DNA from 3 places in the Streptomyces sp. NPDC101178 genome. Region 1 is predicted to be linked to each of the others. Evidence: riboswitches for the same ligand, from Rfam matches in the RefSeq annotation. Region 1 holds a riboswitch; each other region holds the start of a gene.
The links. A riboswitch is a leader RNA that binds a small molecule or an ion and turns the genes downstream of it on or off. The one in region 1 is predicted to bind thiamine pyrophosphate.

Region 1 (7,249 bases):
GCCATTTCCGTACCCCTGGACCGTGAAGAACGGTTGCTGCCCGCAGTCGAACAGCTACGTGGCGAAGTGGCGAGCCTCTTGCGTTCGTTCGTGTTCTCTATCAGTATCTGAAAAATCACTCCTTGTGATCTGCTATCGCGTGCACCACGATGGCGTCAATAGGGCCATAGGGGATCATTCCTGGCCAGTTTCATCTACTGCGGGGTTGAGCGATGCGCGAGTCGGTTCAAGCAGAGGTCATGATGAGCTTCCTCGTCTCCGAGGAGCTCTCGTTCCGTATTCCGGTGGAGCTCCGGTACGAGGTGGCTGATCCCTATGCCATCCGGATGACGTTCCATCTGCCCGGCGATGCCCCGGTGACCTGGGCGTTCGGCCGTGAGCTGCTGCTGGACGGGCTCAACAGCCCGAGCGGCGACGGTGATGTGCACATCGGGCCGACCGAACCCGAGGGCCTCGGCGATGTGCACATCCGCCTTCAGGTCGGCGCGGACCGCGCGTTGTTCCGGGCCGGTACGGCACCGCTCGTCGCCTTCCTCGACAGAACCGACAAGCTGGTGCCCCTCGGCCAGGAGCACACGCTGGGTGACTTCGACGGGAACCTGGAGGAGGCGCTCGGCCGCATCCTCGCGGAGGAGCAGAACGCCGGCTGAGCCGCACCGCACGTACCTCCCCGCCTCATGTTTCTCACGCCTTACGGCGGCGGCCCCTGCCGGTCCGTGCGGGGGCGGCGGCCGTCGACGAGGAGAGGGAGGCGCCCGGGCGGTCCGCGGAGACCACCAGCGCGGCGAGCACCGTCGTCACCGGCACCGAGGCGACCAGACCGATCGAGCCGACCAGCGTCCGGACGATCTCCTCGGCGACCAGCTCGCTGTTGGCCACCGTGCCCACGCTGCTCTGGGCGATGGAGAAGAGCAGCAGCAGCGGCAGCGCCGCGCCCGCGTACGCCAGCACCAGGGTGTTCACGACCGAGGCGATGTGGTCCCGTCCGATCCGGATACCTGCCCGGTACAGCCCGCGCCAACCCATCCGCGGGTCCGCCTGGTGCAGTTCCCAGACGGCGGAGGTCTGGGTGACCGTCACATCGTCGAGCACACCGAGCGATCCGATGATGACACCGGCCAGCAGCAGACCGCTCATGTCGATGTCCGGGTAGAGGCCGTGGATGAGGCCGGTGTTGTCGTCGGTGTTGCCGCTCAGGTCCGCCCAGCCGATGAAAAGGGACCCGAGCAGGCCGATCAGCAGCAGGGAGATCAGCGTGCCGACGACGGCGACGGAGGTCCGGGCCGTCACCCCGTGGCACATGTAGAGCGCCGCCAGCATGATGGCGCTGGCCCCGATCACCGCCACCACCAGCGGATTCGAGCCCTGGAGGATCGCCGGCAGGATGAACAGGGTCAGTACGGCGAACGAGACGGCCAGCGCCACCAGCGCCATCACCCCGCGCAGCCGGCCCACCGCGACCACCGCCAGCGCGAAGATCGCGGCCAGCAGCGTCATGGGGATCTTCCGGTTCACATCGGTCACGCTGTACTGGAGGTCGGGCGGCGCGTCGGGGGCGTACGCCACCACCACGCCCTGGCCCTCGCGCAGTTGACGCGGGGCGTCCGGCTGGACCACCTCGACGAACCTGCGGCCCTTGTCGTCGCCGCTGGTCACCTCGACGGTCGCCTTCGCGCACTCCCCCTCCTGCCCGGCGACCGCCTCGCGGCCCGAGGGCGTGGAGGTGTCACCGGTCGGCGGGACCTGTGCGGCGTTGACGTCGGCGCAGTCGACCTTGACGACCTGGACGACCTTGCCGTCCTGGGTCTGCCGGTCGAATCCGACGCCGGTGCGCTCGTGGTCGGGGACGCCGCCGGGCCAGAACGCGATCAGGCCGACGACGACCGCCGTGGCGAACGGGATCAGGACGGCGGCGATGACCTTGCGCAGGTGCTTGGAGACCGGTGCGGCGGGTCCGTGGCTGTGCGTGTGGCCGTGGCTGTGGCCCTGGGGCGGCGGCTGGGGTGCGGGGTCGCTTTGGGGGGAGGTCACGGGGCGATCATCGCAAGAACAGGAGGGCCCTCTGGTCAGCTCGCCGGAAAGGACGCTAGCGTGGAGGCACCTTTGCACACGCGGGAGCTCGGAGCACCGGGCTGAGAGGGCGCTGACCGCCGTAGATCCGTACGGGACACGCTGCGCCGACCGCCGAACCTGTTACCGGGTAATGCCGGCGTAGGGAGTAGGTCTCATGACCACAGCGGACGCACGCACGCCTGCCTCGAAACAGAACGACGGGACGCCGGACGGCGCTCCGAACGGCGAGGGCGGGAAGTCCATCGGCTGGCACAAGGGGTACGTCCAGGGTTCGCGCCCGGACCTCCGGGTGCCGGTCCGGCAGGTGCACCTCACCAACGGCAAGGACGTGACGCTGTACGACACGTCGGGGCCGTACACCGATCCCGGGATCGACACCGACGTCCGCCGGGGCCTCGCGCCCCTGCGGGAGAACTGGATCATCGCCCGCGGCGACACCGAGGAGTACGCGGGCCGCCCGGTCCGCCCCGAGGACGACGGTCTCAAGCACACCTCGCCACGCGGCGGACTGCGCAACCTGGACGCGGTCTTCCCCGGCCGTCCGCGCCAGCCGCGCCGCAGCCGCGACGGACGGCCCGTCACCCAGCTCGCGTACGCCCGGCGCGGGGAGATCACGCCGGAGATGGAGTACGTCGCGATCCGGGAGAACGTCGGGGCCGAGACCGTACGCGAGGAGATCGCGGCGGGCCGGGCGGTGCTGCCGGCCAACGTCAACCACCCGGAGACCGAGCCGATGATCATCGGCAAGCGGTTCCTGGTGAAGGTCAACGCCAACATCGGCAACTCGGCCGTCACCTCCTCCATCGAGGAGGAGGTGGACAAGATGACCTGGGCGACCAGGTGGGGCGCCGACACGGTCATGGACCTGTCCACCGGCCGCAACATCCACACCACCCGCGAGTGGGTGCTGCGCAACTCCCCCGTACCGATCGGAACGGTGCCGCTCTACCAGGCGTTGGAGAAGGTGGACGGCCGAGCCGAGGAGCTGACGTGGGAGATCTACAAGGACACCGTCATCGAACAGGCCGAGCAGGGCGTGGACTACATGACGGTGCACGCCGGAGTGCGCCTGCCGTACGTCCCGCTGACGGCCCGCCGTAAGACCGGCATCGTCTCGCGCGGCGGCTCGATCATGGCGGCCTGGTGCCTGGCGCACCACAAGGAGTCGTTCCTCTACGAGCACTTCGAAGAGCTCTGCGAGATCCTCGCGACATACGACGTCACCTACTCCCTCGGTGACGGACTGCGCCCCGGGTCGATCGCGGACGCCAACGACGAGGCGCAGTTCGCCGAGCTGCGCACGCTGGGTGAGCTGAACACCATCGCCAAGCGGCACGGCGTGCAGACGATGATCGAGGGCCCCGGGCACGTCCCGATGCACAAGATCAAGGAGAACATCGACCTCCAGCAGGAGATCTGCGAGGAGGCGCCGTTCTACACGCTCGGCCCGCTGACCACGGATGTCGCGCCCGCCTACGACCACATCACCTCGGGCATCGGCGCCGCGATGATCGCCTGGTGGGGCACCGCGATGCTCTGTTACGTCACGCCCAAGGAGCACCTGGGCCTGCCGAACCGGGACGACGTGAAGACCGGCGTCATCACCTACAAGATCGCCGCCCACGCGGCCGACCTCGCCAAGGGCCACCCGGGCGCGCAGGAGTGGGACGACGCGCTCTCCGACGCGCGGTTCGAGTTCCGGTGGGAGGACCAGTTCAACCTGGCCCTCGACCCGGACACGGCCCGGGAGTTCCACGACGAGACGCTGCCCGCCGAGCCGGCGAAGACGGCGCACTTCTGCTCGATGTGCGGGCCGAAGTTCTGCTCGATGAAGATCTCCCAGGACATCCGGCGTCAGCACGGCGGTTCGCAGGAGGAGATCGAGGAGGGCATGGCCGAGAAGTCGAAGGAGTTCGCGGCCGCCGGCAACCGGGTCTACCTGCCGATCGCCGACTAGGACACACCCTGGGACCGCGGTCCGCCTCTCCGTCCCCGACGCCCCGTCCGGCGTCGGGGACGGCTTGCGTACGGCCGGGTGACCGGTGACGTGACGCCAAGGCTCTTCACCTATGGGCTACTTGCTGCTTTGGTCACCATCTGGCCTGATTACGGCACGTGTTAAGCGACAGTATGGACACAGTCGTGTGGCAGGTGGATGTACGTTTCGCAGCTGCGTCAACTGGGCTTGACCCGTTCCTTATCTGTGGCTTACTTTCCGGCTTGCTTGGCTGAAATTTGGTGGCCCTCGCACGGGGGCCTGGGGAGGGAACACAGTGAATTGGTACCTGGCCGTACTCAAGAACTACGCAGGCTTCAGCGGGCGCGCGCGCCGCAAGGAGTACTGGATGTTCACGCTCGTCCACCTGATCGTCGCGGCCGTCCTGTACGGCCTCGGCCTGGCGATCGACACGATGCTCCCGTACTTCATCTACGCCCTCGCGACGATCGTCCCGTCGCTCGCCGTGCTGGTGCGCCGCCTGCACGACACCGGCCGCTCCGGCTGGTGGTTCCTGATCGCGGCCGTTCCGCTGGTCGGCGGCATCATCCTGCTGGTCTTCCTCGCCTCGGAGGGCAAGCCGGAGCAGAACCAGCACGGCGCCAACCCGAAGCTGGCTCCGCAGGCTGTCTGATCCACCGCTCCGGCCCTGCCGGAGCGTCGCACAGGCCGGGCGCGGCACTCGCCGCCCCGGCCTGTGGCGTTTCCCGTGACCCGCGGGTCCTACTCCGGCCGGTGGTCCGGTCCGCCGAAGTCCGGGCTGGTGAAGTCGGGGCTCGTGAAGGTCGGCCGGGGGCCGGCCGACGGGCCGTCCTCCGGACCGGAGAAGTCCGGCCTGCTGTAGCCGACCTTCGGGATCCGGTTCGGTGAGCGGTGCGGGGTCCGTGCGGCGGGGCCCGCGGTCGGGTCGGCCAGGGCGTCCCGCAGGAACGGCAGGATGCCGCGCTCCAGCAGCGCGTGGCGCCAGGCCTCCCGGGCCCGGGCGACCTCTTCCGGCAGTTCGTCCTCCTCGTCCTCGGCGGCGAGCGAGGTCGAACCGTTGCGCAGGGCCGTGACGAGCAGCCCCACGGCGGCGACCAGGATGGCCGCGGCGGCGAGGGCCGCGAAGAACCACCCGGCCGCGATCATGGTGGTGCCGAAGCCGACGGACGGGCTGAGGGCCCTCATCAGATAGCCGACGAGCAGGAAGATCACGGCGGCGGCGCCCGCGAGGAGCGGCGTCAGGACCGTGAGGACCGCTCCTATGCCGGCGCCCGGCCCGGTGGCCGAGGATGTGTCTCCGTACGGCTCGCCCTCCGGTACGGCCGCGCTGGCCGCGCGCAGCTCGGCCCGGGCCTTCACGTAGTGCTCGTACTCGGTGGCCGCTGCCGCGGTGATCAGCGCCGTGGCGTTGAGCGCCATCGTGCGCAGCTGCTCGGTGTTGAGCCGGTCGCCGACGCCTTCCAGGTCCGGGCGTTCGTGGGCGTGACGCAGCGCGTCGCCGAGGATCCGGGCGTACTCGGGACCGTCCTCGGCTTGCAGGTGCGGAGCGCTTGTCATCTGCATCCCCCGATGCTCCGTCGGGCCCGGCAGCCCGCGTTGGCCGGGCGGTCGGGCGGAAACGGAGGAGAGCCTGCTACTGATGAGCCGATGGTAGAGCGCTCACGGCGCGCGGTGACAGGGTGTTTCCGGAAATAGGCCCGATGATCGGCGCGGTCCTGTCCAGGAGCGTCTTCCCGGTCAGAGCTCAGTCATGCAGGGGGAGTTGGACGACCAGGAGCTTTCCGGCCATGGTCACTCCGCCGTCCATGGCGATGGCGAGCCCGTCCGCGTAGACGTGCGGGCCGTTCACCACCGGCCCCGAACCGTCCTCGCCGTCCTCCGTGCCGACTTCGCCCAGGAGATACGGGATCGGGCTGTGACCGTGGACGACGCGCTGTCCGCCGTACGTCGTCAGCAGCTCGCGCACCGCTTCGGCGCCGCCCTCGTCGCGGAAGGCGAACCGCTTGGTGAGCTTGCGGAAGAGGTCCCAGCACTCGTCGGCGTCGTTGCGCGTGAGGATGTCGGTGATGGTGTCGTTGACGGCGTCGATGGTGGTGCCGTAGTCGAGGTAGGCCGTCGTGTCGGAGTGCATCAGCAGATGTCCGTCCTCCTCGACGACCGCGTCGAGCCGGGACATCCACTGCAGGTGCACGTCCTGGAGGCGGTCCATGTCGCTCTTCTGGCCGCCGTTGAGCAGCCAGGCGGCCTGGAAGGTGGCGGTGCCCGCACCGGAGTTGACGGGAGTGTCGGAGAACCGCTTGGCGCCGATCAGCAGCAGCTCGTGATTGCCCATCAGGGCCTTGCAGTAGCCGCCGGCCGCCGCCGCCTCTGCGGAGAGCCGCATGACGAGGTCGATGACGCCGATGCCGTCGGGTCCCCGGTCGGTGAAATCGCCCAGGAACCAGAGCCGGGCGTTGCCCGCGGCCCAGTTGCCGTCGGCGTCGATGAGGCCCTGTGCGGCCAGGGCGGCCACCAGCTCGTCGAGGTAGCCGTGGACGTCGCCGACGACGAAGAGCGGGCCTAGCCCTTCCCCGGTGACGGGGCGGGGCTCGGGGACGGTCTCCATCTTGACGGTGTCGCCACGGTTGATGACGGGGAGGTCGCGCTCGGTGGGGGTGTACCCCTCCGGCGGCTCGTCGCCGACGGCGGCGTTGCCCGGATGCGGCAGGTGGGGCGGTGCGGGGGCGTGCGGAGGCACGGAGGCGTGCGGCTCGGTCGGCGCCGGCGCGTGCGGGGGCACGGACGGGTGCGGCGCCGCGCCGGGCGCCGCCGGTGGTACGGGTGTCTGCGCGTACGGCGGAACTCTGAAGTCACGCAACGTCGCCGTCCGCACCACGGGTTCCTGACCGGCCCCCTGAGTCATCGACCCCTCCACCACCGTCGCGCCGCCGTACACCTGACGGGCCCTGCCTGGTAGAGGGGGTCCGCGGTGTCGTGCGCCCATCATAGGAATGCGGATCGATCTGTGTGACGCACCAGGGGTGGTGAATCCGGGCGCACGTACGGTTCACCGGCCGATTGGTCCGAAAAAAGACGATCAGTCCCTGCTCAAGAGACGATCAGTCCCTGCTCGGAGAGCGGGGCGCACTGACCGTGGTGCGCGGCGGACGGCGTTGCGAGGAGGTCCGGACGATGAGCTCCGTCGGTATCACCTGCTCC
Region 2 (7,249 bases), on a different contig from region 1:
ATGCGTTCGAGGAGCAGCAGCGACACTGCGCACACCAGCATCAGGATCGTGCTGAGGGCCATCGCCTGCCCGTAGTTGAGTTCACCGGACCGGCCCAGCAGCCGGGCCACGGCGACCGGCAGGGTCGGGTTGTCGGGCCGGGCGATGAAGACGGTGGCGCCGAACTCGCCGAGCGACACGGCGAACGCGAAGCCCGCCGCGACCAGCACCGCCCGCCGCACCAAGGGCAGATCGACCTCGCGCCAGGCCCGCAGCGGCGAGGCCCCCAGCACGGCGGCGGCCTCGCGCAGCCGGTCGTCCACCGCGCGGAGGACGGGAAGCATGGTGCGTACGACGAAGGGGACGCCCACCAGCGCCTGGGCCAGCGGGACCAGGATCCAGGAGGTCCTCAGGTCCAGCGGCGGTTGGTCGAGGGTGATGAGGAAGCCGAAGCCGACGGTGACGGCGGAGACCCCGAGCGGCAGCATGAGCAGCGCGTCGAAGCCGCGTACGAGCCGTCCCGCCCGGCGGGTCAGGGCGGCCGCCGCGAGACCTCCGACGACCAGGGCGATGAAGGTGGCGACGAACGCGTACCGGAGGGAGTTGCCGACGGCCTCCAGCGGCGGTACGAGGAAGGTCGAGCCGCTGCCGTCGGCCGTCTGGAGTGCCTCGTAGTAGCCGAGGCCGTACCCCTGCGGCCCGTCGAACGACCGCTCCACCAGCACGCCGAGCGGCAGCAGGATCAGCAGCAGCGCGGTGAGCAGCACCCCGCCGAGCAGCGCCCACTGTCCGGCGCCGTGCGGCCGGCGGGAGGTCTGGGCCGGGTCGACGAGCTTCAGCGCCCGTTCCCGGCGGCGTACGGTCACGGCGTGCACGGCGAGGATCCCGCCGACCGCCACGAACTGGACCATGGTCAGCACGGCGGCCGTCGGCAGGTCGAGGAGCTGGGCGGTCTGGCGGTAGACCTCCACCTCCAGGGTGGAGTAGGCGGGGCCGCCGAGGATCTGCACGACACCGAACGAGGTGAACGTGAAGAGGAAGACCATCAGCGCGGCCGCCGCCACCGCCGGACCGAGCGCGGGCAGCGTCACCCGGCGCCAGGCGGCGAACCGTCCGGCGCCGAGGACCCGGGCAGCCTCCTCCTGACGCGGGTCGAGCTGCGACCAGAGGCCGCCGACCGTCCGCACGACGACGGCGTAGTTGAAGAAGACGTGCGCGAGCAGAATCGCCCACACCGTGGTGTCGAGCCGCAGACCCCACAGCTCGTCCAGGAGCCCGCCGCGCCCGAGCAGCGCCAGGAACGCGGTGCCGACGACGACCGTGGGCAGCACGAACGGCACGGTGACGACCGCGCGCAGCACCTGCTTTCCGGGGAAGTCGAAGCGCGCGAAGACGTACGCGCCGGGCAGCGCGACCAGCAGGGTGAGCGCGGTGGAGGCGAGCGCCTGCCAGGTGGTGAACCAGAGGACGTCGAGGATGTCCGGGCGGGACAGCACCTCGCCGATCCGCCCGAACTGCCAGACACCGTCCGCCTTCAGCCCGCGTCCGACGATCGCGGAGACGGGGTAGGCGAAGAAGACGGCGAAGAACGCGACGGGCACGGCCATCAGGCCGAGCCGCACCGCCGCTCCGCGCCGCCCGCCGCCGGTCCCACCCTTGGACCCGGCGGCGGGCTCGGCGGCTTCGTCGGCCTTGGTGGGGCCGTCTACTTCACGGCGATCGAGTGCCACGCCTGGACCCACTGCTCACGGTTGGCGGCGATCTTGTCCGGGGCCACCGTGGCCGGCTTGTCGACGGTCTCACCGAACTCGGTGAAGATCTCCGGCAGCTTCGCGTCGGTGACGACCGGGTTGACGAACATGTTCAGCGGCACGTCCTCCTGGAACGTCTTGCTGATCAGGAAGTCGAGCAGCGCCTTGCCGCCCGCCTCGTTCTTCGCGCCCTTCAGCAGCCCGGCGTACTCGGTCTGCCGGAAGCAGGTCCCGGTGGAGACGCCGGTGGGGGCCTCCTTGGGCTGCGGGTCTGCGTAGAGGACCTCGACGGGCGGGCTGGAGGCGTAACTGACGACGAGCGGCCGGTCCGCCTTGGCCTTCTTGCCGCCCGCGGAGCCCGAGAACTCCTCGTTGTAGGCCTGCTCCCAGCCGTCGACGACCTTGACGCCGTTGGCCTTCAGCTTCTTCCAGTAGTCCTGGTAGCCGTCCTCGCCCTGGGAGGCGATGGTGCCGAGGAGGAAGCCGAGGCCGGGCGAGGAGCCGGCCGCGTTCTCGGTGACGAGGAGGTTCTTGTACGCGGGCTTGAGCAGGTCCTCGAAGGTCTGCGGCGGCGCGAGCTTCTTGCCGGCGAAGTACTTCTTGTCGTAGTTGACGCAGATGTCACCGGTGTCGACGGGCGTGACGCGGTGCTGGTCGTCCTGCTCGGTGCCCTTCGCGACCCGGTCCAGGCCCTTGGCCTCGTACGCGGTGAAGAGGCCGTTGTCGAGGGCTCGGGAGAGCAGGGTGTTGTCGACGCCGAAGAACACGTCGCCGCGCGGGGAGCCCTTGGTGAGGATCTCCTGGTTGAGGGCGGCACCGGCGTCGCCGCTCTTGAGGAGCTCGACGGTGTAGCCGCTCTCCTTGGTGAACTGCTTCAGCACGTCTTCCGAGGCGTTGAAGGAGTCGTGGGTGACCAGGGTGACGGTCTTGGAGCCGCTGCCCTTCGACGCGCCGGAGCCCGCCGAGGTGTCGTCGCCGGAGTCGCCGCAGCCCGCGAGGACGGTGACGCCGAGCGCCGCGGCGAGCGCGGCTGCGGCGTACTTCTTGGTGGTGTTCATGTGATTCCTCCTGGAGGTGACCAGGAAGAGACGCGGCCCCGCCCGCCCTCCGGAGACGTGACAGACGTAACCGGAAGCGGGCAGGGCGCAACAGCTTGAGTAAGGTCCGAACTTCCTACCTGGAATGACCCGGGCGAGGTTCAGAGGGTCTGCGGCCAACCTGTCCTTGGTGCCGCACTCTCAGCGCTGTGGCGCTCCCCTGTCGGAATATGAAGTTGATTTCGCGCTCAGGCTACACCGGCGGTTCCGGCCGGTCGCCTGAGGCCGCTGTGTGATCGGCGCTCGGAAGCCGCCGTGTGATCAGCGCTCGGAGGCCGCCAGCTGTCCGCAGGCCCCGTCGATCTCCTGGCCGCGGGTGTCCCGGACGGTGACGGGCACGCCGTGGGCCGCGATGGCCTCGACGAACGCCTTCTCGTCCTCGGGCCGCGAGGCGGTCCACTTGGAGCCGGGCGTGGGGTTCAGCGGGATCAGGTTGACGTGCACCCGCTTGCCCTTGAGCAGCCGGCCGAGCAGGTCGCCGCGCCAGGCCTGGTCGTTGATGTCCCGGATCAGGGCGTACTCGATGGAGATGCGGCGGCCGGACTTCTCCGCGTACTCCCAGGCGGCGTCGAGCACCTCGCGTACGTTCCACCGGGTGTTGACCGGGACGAGGGTGTCGCGCAGCTCGTCGTCCGGGGCGTGCAGTGAGACGGCGAGGCGGCACTTGAACCCCTCGTCGGAGAAGCGCAGCATGGCCGGGACGAGCCCGACCGTCGAGACGGTGATCCCGCGCTGGGAGAGGCCGAGGCCGTCCGGCTCGGGGTCGGTGAGCCGGCGGATGGCGCCGACGACCCGGTTGTAGTTGGCGAGCGGCTCGCCCATGCCCATGAAGACGATGTTGGAGAGCCGGGCCGGACCACCGGGCACCTCGCCGTCGCGCAGGGCGCGCATGCCGTCGACGATCTGGTGCACGATCTCGGCGGTCGACAGGTTGCGGTCGAGACCGGCCTGCCCGGTGGCGCAGAACGGGCAGTTCATCCCGCAGCCCGCCTGCGAGGAGATGCACATGGTGACGCGCTCCGGGTAGCGCATCAGGACGGACTCGACGAGCGTCCCGTCGTGCAGCTTCCACAGCGTCTTGCGGGTGGTGTCGTCGTCGCAGCTGATGTGCCGCACCACGGACATCAGGTCGGGGAACAGCGCCTCGGCGAGCTTCTCCCGGGACCCGGCGGGGATGTTGGTCCACTGCTCCGGGTCGTGCGCGTACCGCGCGAAGTAGTGCTGCGAGAGCTGCTGGGCGCGGAACGGCTTCTCGCCGGTCGCGGCGACCGCTTCCTTGCGCTCGGCGGGCGTGAGGTCGGCGAGATGCCGCGGCGGCTTCTTGGCTCCGCGGGGCGCGACGAAAGTGAGTTCTCCGGGCTTAGGCATGGTTCATCCAGTGTCGCAGACAGACGGGTGAGGGCCCGCCGCCCTGTGGACGACGGACCCTCACTCGTGGAACGTGCAGGTGAGACGTGGTGCGCGGCCCTGAAGGGACGCTCAGCCGGAGCCGACGAACAGCACCAGCAGCAGCCAGACCACCGGCGCGGTCGGCAGCAGCGAGTCCAGCCGGTCCATGATGCCGCCGTGGCCGGGGAGCAGGGTGCCCATGTCCTTGATCCCGAGGTCCCGCTTGATCATGGACTCACCCAGGTCGCCGAGGGTGGCGCTGACGGCGACCGCGAGGCCGAGGAGCAGGCCCTGCCACCAGGCGCCGCCGTCGATGAGGAACTCCATGCACAGCGCACCGGCCACCATCGCGAAGGAGACGGCGCCGAGCAGGCCCTCGCGGGTCTTGCCTGGGCTGATGCGGGGGGCGAGCTTGTGGGTGCCGTAGCGCCAGCCGACCGCGTACGCCCCGGTGTCGCTGACGACCGTGAGGACGAGGAAGACCAGGACCCGCCAGTGCCCGTCGTCCGCCGTCAGCATCATGGCGACGAAGGTGGCCAGGAACGGGACGTAGAACGCGGCGAAGACGCCCGCCGTGACGTCCTTGAGATACCCCTCCGGCGGCTCGGTCATCCGCCAGACCAGCACCGCCAGGGCCGTCAGCGCCATGGCGACCCAGGCGCCCTCCGCACCGCGCGCGTAGCCGGCGACGACCATCGCGGCCCCGCCGACGGCCAGCGGGATCAGGGGCGCCTTGATGCCCTTCTGCTCCTGGAGCCGGGAGGTGAGCTCCCAGAGGCCGACGACGACGGCGACGGCGACGACACCGACGAAGACGGCCTTCACGATGAACAGCGAGGCGACGATGACGGCGCCGAGCCCCACGCCGACCCCTATGGCGGCGCGCAGATCACGCCCCGCACGCTTCTTCTGCGGCGGGGACGGCAGCGGGGTGGACATGGGCTCCTGCGGCATCTCGTCACGGAACAGGGGGCCGCCGACGTGCGCGGCGTCCCCGTTCCGGTTGGCGCGGCTCTGTGCGTCTCTACCTGCGTCGGGGACGTCCGGCACGTTGGGCATGGGCCGAGTCTGCTGGGCTTCATGCGCATCGTAAGCGGGACCCGCCGGAGCGACCCCCATCTCGGGGGCACCCCGGTGACCGGCTCCCTGCGGTGCACCCCAGGAAGAGTCGTTCATCAGACTTCGAGCAGCTCGGCTTCCTTGTGCTTGAGCAGCTCGTCCACCTGCGCGACGTACTTCGCGGTGGTGTCGTCGAGCTCCTTCTCGGCGCGGCGCACCTCGTCCTCGCCGGACTCCTTGTCCTTGACGAGCTTGTCGAGCGCTTCCTTGGCCTTGCGGCGGATGGAGCGGATGGAGATCTTGGAGTCCTCGGCCTTGGTCTTGGCGACCTTGATGTACTCCTTGCGGCGGTCCTGGGTGAGCTCGGGGAACGTCACCCGGATGATGTTGCCGTCGTTGCTCGGGTTGACGCCGAGGTCGGAGTCACGGATCGCCTGCTCGATGTTGCGCAGCGCGGACTTGTCGAACGGCGTCACGACGGCCATCCGCGCCTCGGGAACCGAGAACGAGGCCAGCTGGTTGATCGGGGTCAGCGCGCCGTAGTAGTCGGCGACGATCTTGTTGAACATCGCCGGGTGCGCACGGCCGGTACGGATCGCGGCGAAGTCCTCTTTCGCGACGACGACGGCCTTCTCCATCTTCTCCTCGGCTTCGAGGAGGATTTCTTCGATCACCACGTGCTCCTGCGTGTCTTGAGCGGACCCGTCATCGACGGGCCCTGCGGGTCCTGAGTCGCGTCCTCACCTGCACGGTGTCCGACCGGCAGGCCGTTGTCCATCCTGGGGGGCCGTCAGGCCCGGGTGCTCTCGTCGCTGACGAGCGTGCCGATCTTCTCACCCTTGACGGCACGGGCGATATTGCCCTCGGCGGTCAGCTCGAAGACGAGGATCGGCAGCTTGTTGTCACGGCAGAGCGTGATGGCGGTGGCGTCGGCGACCTTCAGGTCGCGCGTGATCACCTCGCTGTACTCCAGCGCGTCGAACTTCACCGCGTCGGGGTTGGCCTTCGGGTCGGAGTCGTAGACCCCGTCCACACCGTTCTTCCCCATGAGCAGCGCCTCGGCATCGATCTCCAGGGCGCGCTGGGCGGCGGTGGTGTCGGTGGAGAAGTACGGCATGCCCATGCCGGCGCCGAAGATGACGACGCGCCCCTTCTCCAGGTGCCGTACGGCGCGGAGCGGGATGTACGGCTCGGCGACCTGGCCCATGGTGATGGCGGTCTGGACGCGCGAGTCGATGCCTTCCTTCTCCAGGAAGTCCTGGAGCGCCAGGCAGTTCATGACGGTGCCGAGCATGCCCATGTAGTCGGACCGGGCCCGGTCCATGCCGCGCTGCTGGAGCTCGGCACCGCGGAAGAAGTTGCCTCCCCCGATGACCACCGCGATCTGGGCGCCGTCGCGTACGACGGCGGCGATCTCGCGGGCGATGGTGTGCACGACGTCGGGGTCGACGCCGAGGCCGCCACCGCCGGCGAAGGCCTCGCCGGAGAGCTTCAGCATGAAGCGCCCGGAAAACGTGTCGTCGCGCTTGTCGTCGGCCTGAGTGGCGTCCGCGCCCATGTCCATGAAAATTCTCCTCGTGCACATACGAAGAAGGCCATTGCCGGTGGGTCTGGTGTCCCTACAGCGGCAATGGCCTCCTCGTCAGATCTGCGGTCGTCCGGCGTGGGTGCGGCCGTCGACTGCACCAGACCCTATCGGGTCCGGTGCTGTTCGCCCGGACGGACTCAGATGCCGACCTTGATGCGCGAGAAGCGCTTCAGGGTGACACCGGCCTCGTCCAGGACCTTCTGGACGGACTTCTTGGCGTCCAGCGCGTACGGCTGGCCGAGGAGCGTGGCCTCCTTGAAGAAGCCGTTGACGCGACCCTCCACGATCTTCGGGAGGGCGGCCTCGGGCTTGCCCTCGGCGCGGGTGGTCTCCTCGGCGACGCGGCGCTCGGCCTCGACGACCTCGGCCGGGACGTCCTCGCGGGA
Region 3 (7,249 bases), on a different contig from region 1:
CCACCAGGACTTCTCGGCGCTGCCGTTCTCCTCCGTCGTCGCCGATCTGCACTGCGTGACGAAGTTCAGCATGATCGGCGCCGAGTGGGGCGGAGTCTCCGCCCGTACGGTGCTCGATCTGGCACCACCGGCGCCCGGCGTCACCCATGTGATGGTCTGGGCCGAGTACGGCTTCTCCTCGAACCTGCGCCTGGCCGACTTCGCCTCCGACCGCACGCTCTTCGCCACCCATAAGGACGGCGAGCTGCTCACCGCAGAGCACGGCTTCCCGCTCCGCCTCGTCGTCCCGCACCTGTACGCCTGGAAGGGCCCGAAGTGGGTCCGGGGCGTGGAGTACATGACGGCCGACCGGCGCGGCTTCTGGGAGGAGCGGGGCTACCACAACATCGGCGACCCCTGGAGCGAGCAGCGCTATTCGTACCAGGAGGAGCCGGGGGACGGCCCCGAGCTCTAGGGGGTGCCCTGCCGAAGACACCCCCTAGGTGGTGCCCTGCCGAGCATGCCGGGCTCGGCTTGTTCAGCCCCAGGGCTACTTCCGGACGTCCTCCCGCAGCTCCTTCAGCCGGGCCACGTCCGCCGCGTGCCCCTCCTTGCCGCCGGGCGTCTCGATCACCAGTGGTACGCCCTCGGTCGCCGGGTGGGTGAACAGCTCCCGGAACGGCTCGGCGCCGATATGGCCGGAGCCGATGTTCTCGTGCCGGTCCTTGTGCGCGCCGACGACGTCCTTGGAGTCGTTGGCGTGGATCAGCTTCAGCCGCCCCTCACCGACCGTCTCCACCAGCAGATCGAGCGTCTGCCGCATCCCGGACGGTCCGGCCAGGTCGTGGCCCGCCGCGTAGATGTGACAGGTGTCCAGGCAGATGCCCAGCTTGGGGTGGGCGTCCAGCGCCTCGAAGTACGGTCCGAAGTCCCACGTACGGGAGCAGAGCGAGAAGCCCTGGCCCGCCGTCGACTCCAGCAGCAGATACGGGTCGTTGTCATGGGTCAGCTCGTCCAGCAGCGGCCGCATGTGCTCCCGCACCTGGGCCAGCGCCTCGGAGCGGGGCCGCCCGCCGGTCGCCGAGCCGGTGTGCACCACCACGCCCAGCGCGCCGATCTGCCGGGCCCGCCGCAGCGAGTGGCGCAGCGACTCCACGGACTTCTCGACCGTCGCCTCGCTGTGCGACCCGAAGTTGATCAGATACGGGGCGTGGACGTACGCCGGTATCGACGCGGCCGCGCACTCCGCGCGGAACAGCTCGTCCTGCGCCGGGTTCCCGGCGGGCGTCGCCCAGCCGCGCGGATTGGCGACGAAGACCTGCACGGCCTCGGCCACCAGCTCCCGGGCGTACTCCAGACCGACCTTCGCGAGGCCGCCGGCCACCGGGACGTGTCCGCCCACCGGGTTACGCATGTCTAGAGCCCCTTGGTCCTGATCGTGATGGTGGAACCTTCCGGAGCCTGCTCGCCGCCGTCCACGGACTGGCGCGCGACGGTGTCGCTGAAGGAGAGGAACGGCCGGTCGACCTTCACCTCGAAGCCCGCCTCCTCCAGGGTGGCCCGGGCCTCGTCGACGTCCCGCCCGGTGACATCGGGGACGTCCAGCATGCGCGGTCCCTTGGAGACGGTCAGCTCGATCGTGTCGCCTTCCGCCGCCTCGTCGCCGGCGCCCGGGGACTGCTCGGCGATGTCCCCGTCGGCCTCTGCGGAGTGGACCCGGCCGGGCAGCACCTCCACCTTCAGCCCCTCTCCTTCCAGCTCCGCGGTGGCGTCCTGGACGGAGAGGCCGGTGACGTCCGGCACGTCGATCGGGCTGCCCTTGCTGACGACCAGGGCCACGGCGGTGTCCGGGTTGCGGTCGGTGCCCGCGCGGGGCTCCGTACGGATCACCTCGCCGCGCTCCACCTCCTCGCTGAACTCCCTGGTCACCATGCCGGGGACCAGGCCCACCTTCTTCAGCGAGCGCTTGGCGTCCGCGAGGGAGGAGCCCGCCACATCGGGCACCCGGACGATCTCCGGGCCGCGCGAGACGACCAGCTTCACCGAGCCGTTGCCCCGGATCCGGTCGCCGGAGGCCGGGTCGCTGCCGACCACCGAACCCCGCTCCACGGTGTCGCTGAAGACCCGCTCCACGCCCTCCAGCCCGAGCCCCTCGTCCGAGAGCCGCTGCTCCGCCGCCTTCTGGGTCTGGCCGAGCAGCGAGGGGACCTGGGTGAACTGGCCGGAGTTGATGTACCAGACGCCCATGCCGACGCCGAGCGTCAGCAGGACGGCGGTGATGATCGTGATCAGCTTGCGGTGCGGGCCGCCGAACGGACCGCGCCGGGCAGCCCTGCGCCGGGGCGGTGCGACCGGCGGCGGCATCTCCAGACGGCTGGTGCGGTACACGCCGTCCCCGGGCCCGTCCGCCGGAAGGGCCCGCGGGATCACGCTCGTACGGTCCTGTGCGCCGTCGTGCGTGTCCGAGAGCGCCTGCGGCGGTACGGCGTCCAGCTCCGCCTCGGTCAGCCCGGCACGGGCCTCCCGGGCCTCGGCCAGCAGCAGCACCGCGTCGTACGGGCGCACCTCGGGATTGCGGGCGGTCGCGCTCGCCACCAGGCTGTCCAGCGCCACCGGCAGCCCCGGCACCATGGCGGACGGGGCCGGGACGTCGTTGTTGAGGTGCTGGTAGATGACCTGGGCGGCGTTCTCGCCGGTGTGCGGCTTGGCACCGGTCAGCATCTCGTAGAGCACCACACCGCAGGCGTACACATCACTGCGGGTGTCGGCGGTGCCGTGCTCGATCTGCTCCGGCGCCAGATACGAGACCGTACCCAGCAGCGAACCGGTGGTGTCGGTGGCCGTGCCGACCGCTCTGACCAGCCCGAAGTCGGCGACCTTCACCCGGCCGTCGTCGCCTATCAGGACGTTCTCCGGCTTCATGTCGCGGTGCACGAACCCGGCCCGGTGCGCGGCGCCGAGCGCGGCGAGGACCGGCTCCAGGATGTCCAGCGCGGCCCGGGGCTGGAGGGCGCCGCGCTCACGCAGGACGTCGCGCAGGGTGCAGCCCGCCACGTACTCCATCGCGAGATAGACGTACGCACCTTCTGCGCCCTGGTCGAAGACCGCGACGACGTTGGGGTGCGCGAGCCGCGCCACCGACTTGGCCTCGCGGATGAACCGCTCGACGAAGGCGACGTCGACGGCGAGCGCCGGATGCATCACCTTGAGGGCGAGCACCCGGTCCAGGCGGGTGTCCACGGCCCGGTAGACCGTGGCCATCCCGCCGACCGCGATGCGCGCCTCAATGCGATACCGGCCGTCGAGCAGCTGCCCGACGAGAGGATCCTGGAGGGTCGTGTCCACCCCGAGAGTCTACGAGCCGCCACCGACAGCCCGGACGGGCCGGGGCGCTCCCGAGCCCGTTCTGCAGCCGATCCGTGACAGGGCCGCGCCCCAGGTCGGGAGGCAATTCAACCCCTCCGGCGTTTGAGGCGCGAGGGCTCGGGGGCAGCGCTCCCGACCACGCACCTGCGCCCACCTGCGCTCAGAACGCCGGCCGCTCCGGATCCAGCGCCGCCCGCCCGTCCACCGGCGAGGACGCCTCGGCGAAGTGGCGGCGGGGGATCCGGCCCGCCCGGAAGGCCAGGCGCCCGCCCTCCACCGCGTGACGCATCGCACCCGCCATCAGCTCCGGCTCCTGCGCCCGGGTCACCGCCGAGGCGAGCATCACCGCCGCGCACCCCAGCTCCATCGCCAGGGCCGCGTCCGACGCCGTCCCGGCCCCCGCGTCCAGGATCACCGGCACCCCGGCCCGCTCCACGATCAGCTCGAAGTTGTGCGGGTTGCGGATGCCTAGCCCGGAGCCGATGGGGGAGCCGAGCGGCATGATCGCCGCGCACCCGACGTCCTCCAGCTTCCGGGCCAGGACCGGGTCGTCGTTGGTGTACGGCAGCACGGTGAACCCGTCGTCTACCAGGATCTCCGCCGCGTCCAGCAGCTCGATCGGGTCCGGCAGCAGCGTCCTCTCGTCGGCCACCACCTCCAGCTTGACCCAGTCGGTGCCGAGCGCCTCCCGGGCCAGCCGCGCGGTCAGCACCGCCTCACCGGCGGTGAAGCAGCCCGCCGTGTTCGGCAGCACCTGGATGGAGAGCCGCTCCAGCACGGAGAGCACCGAGCCCTGCACGGTCGGGTCGAGCCGCCGCATGGCGACGGTGGTCAGCTCGGTCCCGGAGGCGATCAGCGACCGCTCCAGCACCTCCAGGCTCGGCGCCCCGCCGGTGCCCATGATCAGCCGGGAGCCGAAGGCGGCCGGTCCCAGGGTGAAGACGTCGTCGGACACGGTCAGCCTCCCTGGACGGCGGTCAGGACCTCGACGCGGTCGCCCTCGCCGAGCGTGGTGGCGGCCCACCGGCCGCGTGGCACGACGCTCTCGTTGACGGCGGCGGCGACCCCGGAGGGCGCGGCGGTCAGGGTGGCGACGAGCCGGTCCAGTGCGGTGCCCTCGTCGAGCGTGCGCGGCTCGCCGTTGACCGAGACGGATACCTGTGGGGTCATGCGGACTGCTCCTGGAGTACGGGGGTGGCGGCGGCGGACGTGAACCGGCCCGGCGCGAAGGGGCGGGCCACCTCGGGCAGCTCGCCGGTGGTCAGCGCTTCGGCCATCGCGTCGCCGGTGACGGGCGTCAGCAGGACGCCGTTGCGGTGGTGGCCGGTGGCGAGGAGGAGACCGGGCACGGCGGTCGGGCCGAGCAGCGGGGCGTTGTCGGGCGATGCGGGACGCAGGCCGGCGCGGGTCTCGGTGAGCGGCAGTTCGGTGATGCCGGGCACCAGCTCATGGGCGTCGCGCAGCAGCTCGTAGACCCCGCCGGCGGTGACCGTGGTGTCCCAGCCCATCTCCTCGCTGGTGGCGCCGACGACCAGTTCGCCGTTCTCGCGCGGTACGAGGTAGAGGTGGCCGCCCCGGACCACGGCACGGACGGTCCGGCTGAGGAAAGGGGCGTACGCCGGTGGCACGGTGAGCCGCAGGACCTGGCCCTTGACCGGGCGGACCGGCGGCAGGACCTCCTCGGGCACGCCCGCGAGCCGCCCGCTGAGGCTGCCCGCCGCCAGGACGACCTGGTCGGCCCCGACCTCCGTACCGTCATCGAGCGAGGCTCCGGTGGCCCGGCCTCCGGCGACGGTGAGCCGCTCGGCGGAGGCCCTGCGGAACACCACTCCGGCCCGCTCGCAGGCGGCCAGCAGCGCCGCGGCCAGCCGGCGCGGATCCACCTGGTGGTCACCGTCCACCCGCAGCCCGCCCCGGACCCCCGGCGCGAGCATCGGCTCCAGCCGGCGGCACTCGCGGCCGCTCAGCCAGACCGACTCCAGACCCGAGCGCTCCTGGAGGGCGTGCAGTTCCCGCAGGTGCGCCCGGTCGTCGGAGTCCAGCGCCACGGCGAGCGTCCCGCAGGTCCGGAAACCGGTCTCCCGGCCGCTCGCCGCCTCCAGCTCCGCGACGAACTCCGGATAGCGGGCGGCGGAGGCCAGGTTGAGGCCGAGGAGCATCTCCTCGCCGTAGTGCAGTTCGGTGACGGCGGCCAGCATGCCCGCCGCGACCTGGGCGGCCCCGCCGCCCGGACCGGGATCGGCCACGGTGACGGCCAGCCCGCGCTGGGCCGCCCGCCACGCGGTGACCAGGCCGATGATGCCGCCCCCGATGACGAGGACATCGGATCCTGTTCTCTCCCCCGGGCTTCCGGAGGTCTTCCCCGAGACGCGCATGGGTGTCCAGCCCCTCCCTTCGCCGGCATGACCCGGATCAGGTTCGTACGGTCGGAGGCGCTCCAGCCTCCCTCTCAGCCCGGTGCGCCCGGGCTCCCGCGAGTGTTCTACGTTGGCCAGCCTAGGGCCTGTCGTCAAACTGCCGCCTGCCGGGCGGCGACGGCAGTTTGACGACAGGCCCTACCCACCCGCCTTCCGACCGGCAAGGGAGCAGCCACCGTGGCCCGTTCGCTCGAAGGACTCGTCCTCTCACCCGTCGCCGACCAGGCCCCGGGCCAGGTCGGCACCCGTACCCGCTTCACCTACCACGAGCGGGACGGCGCGATCTGGGCCGAGTACGCGGGCGGTGACGTGGTCCGCGGCCATCTCGTCGGCACCCGCGAGGCGGATCGGCTCGACTTCCGCTACGTCCAGCTCAAGCAGGACGGAACGACCTCTTCCGGACACTGCCTCTCCACCGTCACCGACCTCCCGGACGGCCGGGTGCGGCTGGAGGAGCGCTGGGAATGGGAGTCACAGGAAGGCAGCGGAACGAGCGTGGTGGAAGAAGTCACCCATTGACGCCGCGTCAGCTGAATAGAGTGGTACACGTGAGCGAGCAGACGGAAGAGCACGTGGCCGGGCGGCCGACACGGAACGTCGTGGTCGTCGGGGCGGGCATGGCGGGCGTGCAGACCGCCGTCGCCCTGCGGGAAGCCGGCTTCGCCGGCACCGTCACCCTGATCGGCGCCGAACCCCACCAGCCCTACGACCGGCCGCCGCTGTCCAAGGCGGTGCTGCTCGGCAAGGCCGAGGACTCCGCCTTCGACGTCGACTTCGAGGCCCTGGAGATCACGCTCCGCCTCGGCCTGGGCGTCACCGCCCTCCGCGCCGCCGACCACGTCCTGGACACCGCCGACGGCCCCGTCCCCTACGACGTCCTGGTCCTGGCGACCGGCGCGGAGCCCATCGCCCTGCCCGGCACCGAGGGCGTCCCCGGCGTCCATCTGCTGCGCACCCTGGACGACGCCGCCCGGCTGCGTCCCGTCCTTGAGGAGCAGCACGACGTGGTGGTCGTCGGGGCCGGGTGGATCGGCGCCGAGTTCGCCACCGCCGCCCGCGCCGCCGGCTGCGCGGTCACCGTGGTCGAGGCCGCCGCCCGCCCGCTGGCCGGAACCCTGCCCGCCGAAGTCGCGGCCCCGATGGCCGACTGGTACGCGGAGAGCGGCGCCGCACTCCTCACCGACGCCCGGGTCGAGCGCGTCGAGCCCGGCAGGGTGGTCCTCGCGGACGGCCGCGTACTGCCCGCCGGAGCCGTCGTCGTCGGCATCGGCGCCCGCCCCGCCACCGGCTGGCTCGCCGGCTCCGGGATCGAACGCGGCCCGGACGGCTCGGTCACCGCCGACAGCGCGCTGCGCACCTCCCTGCCCGATGTGTACGCCGTCGGCGACTGCGCCTCCTTCCCCTCCGCCCGCTACGGCGAACGCCTGCTCATCCACCACTGGGACAACGCCCTCCAGGGCCCGCGCACCGCCGCCGCCGCGATCCTC

Region 2: it holds a riboswitch for thiamine pyrophosphate, as region 1 does, so the genes downstream of both, ACIRR8_RS04550 (thiamine ABC transporter substrate binding subunit) here and thiC (phosphomethylpyrimidine synthase ThiC) in region 1, are expected to answer to the same signal.
Region 3: it holds a riboswitch for thiamine pyrophosphate, as region 1 does, so the genes downstream of both, thiO (glycine oxidase ThiO) here and thiC (phosphomethylpyrimidine synthase ThiC) in region 1, are expected to answer to the same signal.

The regions. Positions count from the first base shown of each region.
Region 1 is NZ_JBIWOZ010000003.1:206,511-213,759, reverse strand. Features, by position in the region: gene ACIRR8_RS09450 (IclR family transcriptional regulator) at 1-111, shown strand, start outside; gene ACIRR8_RS09445 (SsgA family sporulation/cell division regulator) at 213-650, shown strand; gene ACIRR8_RS09440 (YibE/F family protein) at 685-2,031, opposite strand; TPP riboswitch at 2,102-2,235, shown strand; gene thiC (phosphomethylpyrimidine synthase ThiC) at 2,228-4,030, shown strand; gene ACIRR8_RS09430 (DUF805 domain-containing protein) at 4,347-4,703, shown strand; gene ACIRR8_RS09425 (hypothetical protein) at 4,793-5,614, opposite strand; gene ACIRR8_RS09420 (metallophosphoesterase) at 5,796-6,953, opposite strand; gene ACIRR8_RS09415 (LacI family DNA-binding transcriptional regulator) at 7,150-7,249, opposite strand, start outside.
Region 2 is NZ_JBIWOZ010000002.1:95,811-103,059, forward strand. Features, by position in the region: gene ACIRR8_RS04545 (ABC transporter permease) at 1-1,586, opposite strand, end outside; gene ACIRR8_RS04550 (thiamine ABC transporter substrate binding subunit) at 1,685-2,788, opposite strand; TPP riboswitch at 2,883-2,999, opposite strand; gene rlmN (23S rRNA (adenine(2503)-C(2))-methyltransferase RlmN) at 3,089-4,195, opposite strand; gene ACIRR8_RS04560 (phosphatidate cytidylyltransferase) at 4,307-5,392, opposite strand; gene frr (ribosome recycling factor) at 5,392-5,949, opposite strand; gene pyrH (UMP kinase) at 6,066-6,839, opposite strand; gene tsf (translation elongation factor Ts) at 7,001-7,249, opposite strand, start outside.
Region 3 is NZ_JBIWOZ010000012.1:105,760-113,008, reverse strand. Features, by position in the region: gene ACIRR8_RS28910 (sulfite oxidase-like oxidoreductase) at 1-454, shown strand, start outside; gene ACIRR8_RS28905 (deoxyribonuclease IV) at 530-1,393, opposite strand; gene pknB (Stk1 family PASTA domain-containing Ser/Thr kinase) at 1,396-3,324, opposite strand; gene ACIRR8_RS28895 (thiazole synthase) at 3,506-4,300, opposite strand; gene thiS (sulfur carrier protein ThiS) at 4,303-4,515, opposite strand; gene thiO (glycine oxidase ThiO) at 4,512-5,720, opposite strand; TPP riboswitch at 5,718-5,830, opposite strand; gene ACIRR8_RS28880 (hypothetical protein) at 5,940-6,281, shown strand; gene ACIRR8_RS28875 (NAD(P)/FAD-dependent oxidoreductase) at 6,311-7,249, shown strand, end outside.